Regions from separate parts of the Neobacillus solisequens genome, predicted to be linked through region 2. Evidence: a T-box and tRNA genes for the amino acid it is inferred to sense, from the RefSeq annotation. Region 2 holds a T-box; the other holds one or more tRNA genes.
The links. A T-box is a leader RNA that pairs with one kind of tRNA and senses whether it is charged. The one in region 2 lies ahead of metG (methionine--tRNA ligase), so its partner is inferred to be a tRNA-Met.

Region 1 (3,426 bases), on a different contig from region 2:
CCAACTTTTGGAATTAGTTATTAAAACAACCCTAACAATAGCACGATTAATAAGAAAGACTTTTCTGCTATTCATTTATAAACCTATCGTCTCGCTAATTCAGTTTCTACTATTCATCCTTTTATCACTTGGCAGTGGGTTGCTAACCCTTGTCAAATTAATTTACAAAGTGGTCGCTATTGTTGTTAAATTGATTCTTGGAATAATCAAGAAAATATTAATAATTTTATGGAAACTTTTGCCGAAAGGTCTTAAAAAATCCGTCGAGAAGTTATATAATAAAACGGCAGGAAATTTTAAGGGAATCGGGAATTATATAATTAAATGGGTGAATAAGTGGAAAAAACGAAAAGAGTAAGGTAGGTAAAGGGAATGGGAGCAGAACGACAACGAAATGTATCAAAAATACAGACACCCTTTGTTCAACAGCAGGAATATGCCGAAATCGCATCTGCCAGAAAAAGAAAACTGTTATTGAGACGGCTTTCCCTATTTTTTGTTTGTGCAAGTTTCATATCTTATTTTATGATTTCAAGTTTCGTTTCCCAAACATCAAAGTTGGAGGCCAAGGTGGAAGAAAAGCATAAATTGGCCAAGAACTTGGCTGAACTAAAACAAGAAGAAGACATCTTAAAGGAAAATATCGTAAAGCTAAACGATGATGATTACATTGCTAAACTTGCCAGAAAAGAATATTTTTTCTCTGATCAAAATGAAGTTATTTTTAATATTCCGGATGATAATAAGGGAAAATCAACCAATTAGTTGTGTTATTGACACTCATTTTTCACTTTTTGTATAATATATAGTAAGTATGATTTTTTAATTTTTTAAGGAGGAACATTTTTTTTATGTCAATCGAAGTAGGCAGCAAGTTACAAGGAAAGGTAACAGGAATTACGAATTTCGGAGCGTTTGTGGAGCTGCCGGATGGATCAACAGGACTTGTACACATCAGTGAGGTTGCGGACAACTATGTAAAAGATATTAATGACCATCTTAAAGTTGGCGACCAGGTGGAAGTCAAGGTACTTAATGTTGAAAAGGATGGCAAAATCGGGTTATCTATTAAAAAGGCAAAGGATAGACCGGAAGCCGAGAAAAGACATTCACATTCACATTCACAACGCCCTCGTCAAGGAAGGGCAAACGATCGCAGCAATAACAGACCAGAAAACTTTGAGCAAAAAATGGCCAAATTTTTAAAAGACAGCGAAGATCGTTTATCTTCCCTAAAGCGAAACACTGAGTCTAAGCGCGGAGGAAGAGGGGCTAGACGAGGATAACTTGCTGCTTATTTATAATCGGATAAAGCAGATGTCACTAATCATCTAATAAAAAACAAGACAGGTCTTAACGGCTTGTCTTTTTTATTTGTACACACAAAAAAATCGGCGAACTCGCCGATTTTTTTAATGCTTGCGCTTTTCGTTATAGCGGCGGAGGGGATCGAACCCCCGACCTTACGGGTATGAACCGTACGCTCTAGCCAGCTGAGCTACACCGCCAAATATTTTAGACACAAGTAATATAATACAAACTTCTTAAAAAGATGTCAATATCCTTTAGGAAAAACTGAAAAATCCGACACCGGCTAGGGATAGTTCATATTATTTGATTGAATATAGTGAAAACCGTCGAAACGTTTTTTCAGAATTGTCCACCAATTTGACAAACTTCTAAATCTAGCAACTTTATAATAGTCCCTAACGATGAAATAAGAGGGAGTGCTAGTTATGGAAAAGGTAGAACAGAGTTTAATAGAGCCAATCAGAGAAGTCAACCTTCATTCATCAAAATGGAATATAGATCATTTGATAAATCAATTCCTTTTACTGTTGGAAACATTTTTTATAAAAAAGGGAATTCTCCTGTTATTAGTGGGATTTTTATTAGGACGGGCCTTAATTTTGGCAAAATTAACTCCTTTTGGCCTACCATTTTTTGCAGTAGTTTATTTAATCAAACGTGATAAGGCACCGCTAGCCTTAATCGGATTGATTGTCGGTGCTGCGACCATTTCATTGGGGAATGCAGCCTTAACATTCACCGTAGCGCTTGGCTTTCTAGTAGCGTTTAAGATAGGAGAGAAGTGGATTAAGAATGAAATGAAAGCCTTGCCCTTTTTTGTAGGAATTATTTTGGGGGCAGGGAAATTGGCAGAAGCCTTTATCTCGTCCAAGCAGCTTGCTGTTTATGACATCATGATGGTAGGGGTTCAGGCCAGCCTGGCCTTTATTTTAACGTTAATTTTTTTACAAAGTATTCCCCTATTTACCTTTCATAAGCGGAGGCAGCTATTAAAAACAGAGGAAATTGTCTGTTTAATTATTCTCCTGGCGTCCATCATGACCGGGACCATAGGTTGGAAGATTTATGATTTATCTTTAGAACATATCATGTCACGTTATCTCGTTTTAGTATTTTCCTTTATTGCTGGGGCAACTGTCGGTTCTACTGTAGGCGTTGTCACGGGTCTCATTTTTAGCCTCGCAAGCGTATCAAGCTTTTATCATATGAGTTTATTAGCCTTCTCAGGAGTTTTAGGTGGTTTATTAAAGGAAGGGAAAAAGTTAGGTGTTTCACTGGGCCTATTTATCGCTACTTTGTTGATTGGTATGTATGGTGAAGGTGTCGGTTCTCTTAAACTCACTCTAATGGAAACAGCAGGCGCTATTTTATTGTTCCTATTTACACCGCAAAACTTAACCTCCCGCTTGGCAAAGTATATTCCAGGTACCCCCGAGCATACGGCAGAACAGCAAAAATATATGCGTAAAATGCGTGATGTGACAGCTCAAAGAGTCTCGCAGTTCTCCCATGTCTTTCAAGCCCTCTCCCATAGCTTTTCTCAGGTGGATATCTTTCCGGATGATCATGAGGAGGAGCGGGAAATGGACTATTTTATGAGTCATGTGACAGCAAAGACTTGCCAAACATGTTTTAAGAAAGAACAATGCTGGGCAAAGAATTTTAATACAACCTATGCCTATATGGAACAAATTATTCATGATATGGATCGTAATGATGGAAATGTATCCTTGAAATTGTCGAGGGATTGGGAGAAGCATTGTTCACGGACGAAAAAGGTGTATGAAACCATTGGTCAGGAGCTTACATTTTATCAGGCCAATCAAAAATTAAAAAAGAAGGTACAGGAGAGCCGAAAGCTCGTTGCCGATCAATTACAGGGTGTTTCCGAAGTAATGGGCAACTTCGCCAAGGAAATACAACGGGAGCGAGAAAATTATTATAAACAAGAAGAACAGATTATTGAGGCAATACAGGGGTTTGGTGTTGAGATTGAACAGGTGGAGATTTTTAGTCTTGAACCGGGAAATGTCGATATTGAAATAACGGTACCTTTTTCCAACGGACATGGAGAATGCGAAAAATTAATTGCCCCGATGTTATCCGATATCCTTG
Region 2 (3,426 bases):
TGCCAACCCATTTGCACCGTATTTACGGTGCTTTTTTATTCATAAAAAAGTAGCCAAAGCTCATATAAACTTAGGCTACGTATCATCTAAACAGTTTGGTGGATTAATCTTTCAATCTCTTCATCAATTCTTACTGGGTCTATTCTTTCAAATAATGTTTCTACTTTTGATAATCTCTGCGATTTAACAATAAACGCTCTCCATTCGGTTTCTTTTGTATTTATCATTTCCTTGACTTTCCTGCTTGAAAAAGGGAGAAACGGAGTAAGAATATGAGCTAAATTTGCAATAAGATAAACACAATTCGCCAAAGTTTGTTTGCAAGACTCGGTATCTTCCTTCATTTGTTTCCAAGGTTGTTGTTCATCAAAGTATTTGTTTGAATATCTAACAAGTTCAAAAACTTTTTCCAATCCTTGTTTGAAAGCAGTAGTTTCGATGCAAAGACCTACTTCATTGTACAAGCGATTTACCCTGTCCAGAATGTTCAAAGATATGTCCTTTTCAGGTATAACAGCATCAAATGACTTTTCTATAAATTTTAATGTGCGATTAACGAAGTTACCATAAGCCCCTAATAACTCGCTATTATGGCTATAAATGAATTCTTTCCAAGAAAAATCAGCATCTCTGTTCTCTGGTGCATTTATTGTTAGGAAATATCTGATCGAATCTGGGTGGTACCTTTCTAAAATATCTGAAACCCAAACAGCCCAATTTTTACTTGTTGATAATTTTTTCTTTTCTAAAGTCAAATACTCGTTTGAAACAATATGCGTTGGCAATGGTTCTTTTCCAAGACCAGCAAGAATCCCAGCCCATATAATTGAATGGAAAGGGATATTATCTTTCCCGTGAACATAATAAGATTGAGCGAATGTATCCCAAAACGTTGAGTCATCCTTATTTGTTTCCTTTGCCCAAAGTTTACTTGCTGTAAAGTATCCTGATACAGCCTCAATCCATACATAGATTTTCTTATCTTCATATCCAGCAACTGGAACACTTACGCCAATAGGCAAATCCCTCGAAACCGCTCGATCTCGCAATCCTTCCTTTAAATATCGTTTCGTGAGAGAAATAGCATTTTCTCTCCATAAGTTCAGATCTTCTGCTTCTTGAGTATAGTTTTCCAAGACATTTTGGAATGAGCTTAAAGAAAAGTAAAAATGCTCTGTAAACATTGTGGTAGGCGGATTTCCGCATATTTTACATTTTCTATCAAGCAAATCAAGTGGTTCTAACACACTTGAACAAACGTCACATTGATCGCCACGAGCATATGCCCCACAATGAGGGCAGATCCCCTCAACATAACGATCAGGTAAAAATTGCTGATCATATTCACAATAGGTTTGTTCAATTTCCTTTTTATAGATGTATCCTTTTTCAAGCAACTCTAAAAAAATCTCTTGAACGATTTTATGGTGATGTCTTGTGTCTGTTCTTGTATATGTGTCATATGTGAATCCTAATCTTGCAAAACAATCTTCAAATTCTTGGTGATAACGGTCCGCAATCTCTTTTGGAGTTACACCCTCTTGTTTCGCTCTAATTGTAATAGGAGTTCCATTACAATCGCTTCCCGAAACATATAAAACTTTTTCTCCCTTTAAACGGTAATATCTCGCAAGAATATCGCCAGGTAACAAACTTGAAATATGACCTAAATGTAATGAGCCGTTCGCATATGCCCAAGCCCCTCCAATAAAAATACTCATTGATTAAAACCTCCTGATATGATTTTTAATTTTGAAAACAAAAAAACCTCGCCTTAACTGTAATAGTTAAGGACGAGGTTTGAATTCCACGTGATACCACCTTATTTCGCAAATGGTTCACACCATCTGCCTCAACAAGTACGGAGTAAAAAATGATACTCTTATACTGTGACATTGATAACGAGTGCCAAAACTCGTCGTAGCCTACTAATCCATTAAAGTAAGTTCGGTACGAAGCTCAGAGACCATTGTTCAAATGAATGTTTTTGCTTCTTTTCAGCTACCGAAGCTCTCTGGAAAAAACAATATCATTTTACTTTTTCTCATCAAAGCCTTTATTTTATTATTAAAAATAGTTTATTCAAAAATTTTCCTGAAGTCAATCTTTATATTGTTTTTTAAGATTTCATAGCACCGAAGGGCACACTCTCCATGCTTCTTCAACTTTAAATTTTTCACCTAGCAGTTCCAGTACATCATTTTGAGGTTTTGCGGTTTTTATTAATTCAAGAAAATGGCTCTCTAAATATTTTTGATGTAAATTTTCATTCTTCCAACCCGATAATACAAGGAAGTAATTACTTTCATTTTTGGAAAATGCGAATGTTCCACCAAGCATCCCTTCAGCTTTTTTCATTGCTAAGTTCCATACTTTTTTCTGCATATCAACAAAGTGGTCCGTTTTTTGCTCTTTAACTTGTGACAAAGTAACACGAATAAACTTGCCATTCCTCAAGACATTAACAAAATGTTCCTCTAACCCTGAAATTCTTAGTTTTTCTTGAAACAGATTTACTTCTATTGAAGTACAGGTACTTTCTTGCCCAGAATTGACATAAATTCGGTCATGTACCTCCTCCATAAAATACTGATAATCTGTTTGACTTTCCCAAAATGAATAAATACAAGCAGTCAATGGTTATGTTTCGCTCCACCCACCCACTTGTCCTAAAAATCCTTTAACCTTACTAATAGGTTTCCATTGTTTTTGGTACTCATAAAATATGTCCCTTTGGCCCTCTTTTACTGTGCAAGAAATTCTTTTTATCATCATTAACTTCACCCCTATTACTAAGCCATTTGTTAAAAAGTAAATTGCTTACAATAGTCAGATACAAACTTTCATCATTTCTTGTATTTATAAATAGCCTATTAATATATTGATTTAGATAAGTCACCAAAGGGTAGCAAAAAGGACAAGTTTGTCCTTGTCTTAAATTTTATATCCTTTTTAAAAAAGAGAGATCTTGTACGAATTATTTCTTAATTGCTTTCTAGAGATAAACTATACGTAGGCCTTATTCCTTTTTAAAGAATTGAGTAATCATCATTATAATTCCGACAATTAGGTAGATCATTCCGTTACCAAGGATAATTAATCCTAAAAAGGCTGCACCAATTGCCCCTCCTTCACCAGTTCCACCCTCACTATGGTGAAAATCTACAAAAATAGAACTAGAAATAAACCCAATAACTGGACCCATAATACAAATCAGTAAGCCAGACCACAAAAAAGATGTATTTTTCTTGTTATAAGAAGAAATAGCCATAAAATTTAAAAACAAAAGAGCTAGCAATAGAATCATCCAAACTAATCCATCTCCGCTCATATTAACCTCCTAATCGTGCTTTAAGTAATATGTAAAAAATGGAAATTACAGTTACAAACTCAATATTAACATTCTTTCCCTTATTTGTAGACTGA

Region 1: it encodes a tRNA-Met, which carries the amino acid that the T-box ahead of metG (methionine--tRNA ligase) is inferred to sense. The anticodon was not compared.

The regions. Positions count from the first base shown of each region.
Region 1 is NZ_JBKFGJ010000029.1:38,456-41,881, forward strand. Features, by position in the region: gene yabQ (spore cortex biosynthesis protein YabQ) at 1-358, shown strand, start outside; gene ACI3K6_RS22485 (FtsB family cell division protein) at 373-765, shown strand; gene ACI3K6_RS22490 (S1 domain-containing RNA-binding protein) at 852-1,286, shown strand; tRNA gene ACI3K6_RS22495 (tRNA-Met) at 1,435-1,508, opposite strand; gene spoIIE (stage II sporulation protein E) at 1,737-3,426, shown strand, end outside.
Region 2 is NZ_JBKFGJ010000002.1:534,102-537,527, reverse strand. Features, by position in the region: gene metG (methionine--tRNA ligase) at 87-1,721, opposite strand; T-box leader at 1,787-2,060, opposite strand; partial or broken gene ACI3K6_RS03115 (DUF4937 domain-containing protein) at 2,128-2,772, opposite strand; gene ACI3K6_RS03110 (ABC transporter permease) at 3,020-3,331, opposite strand.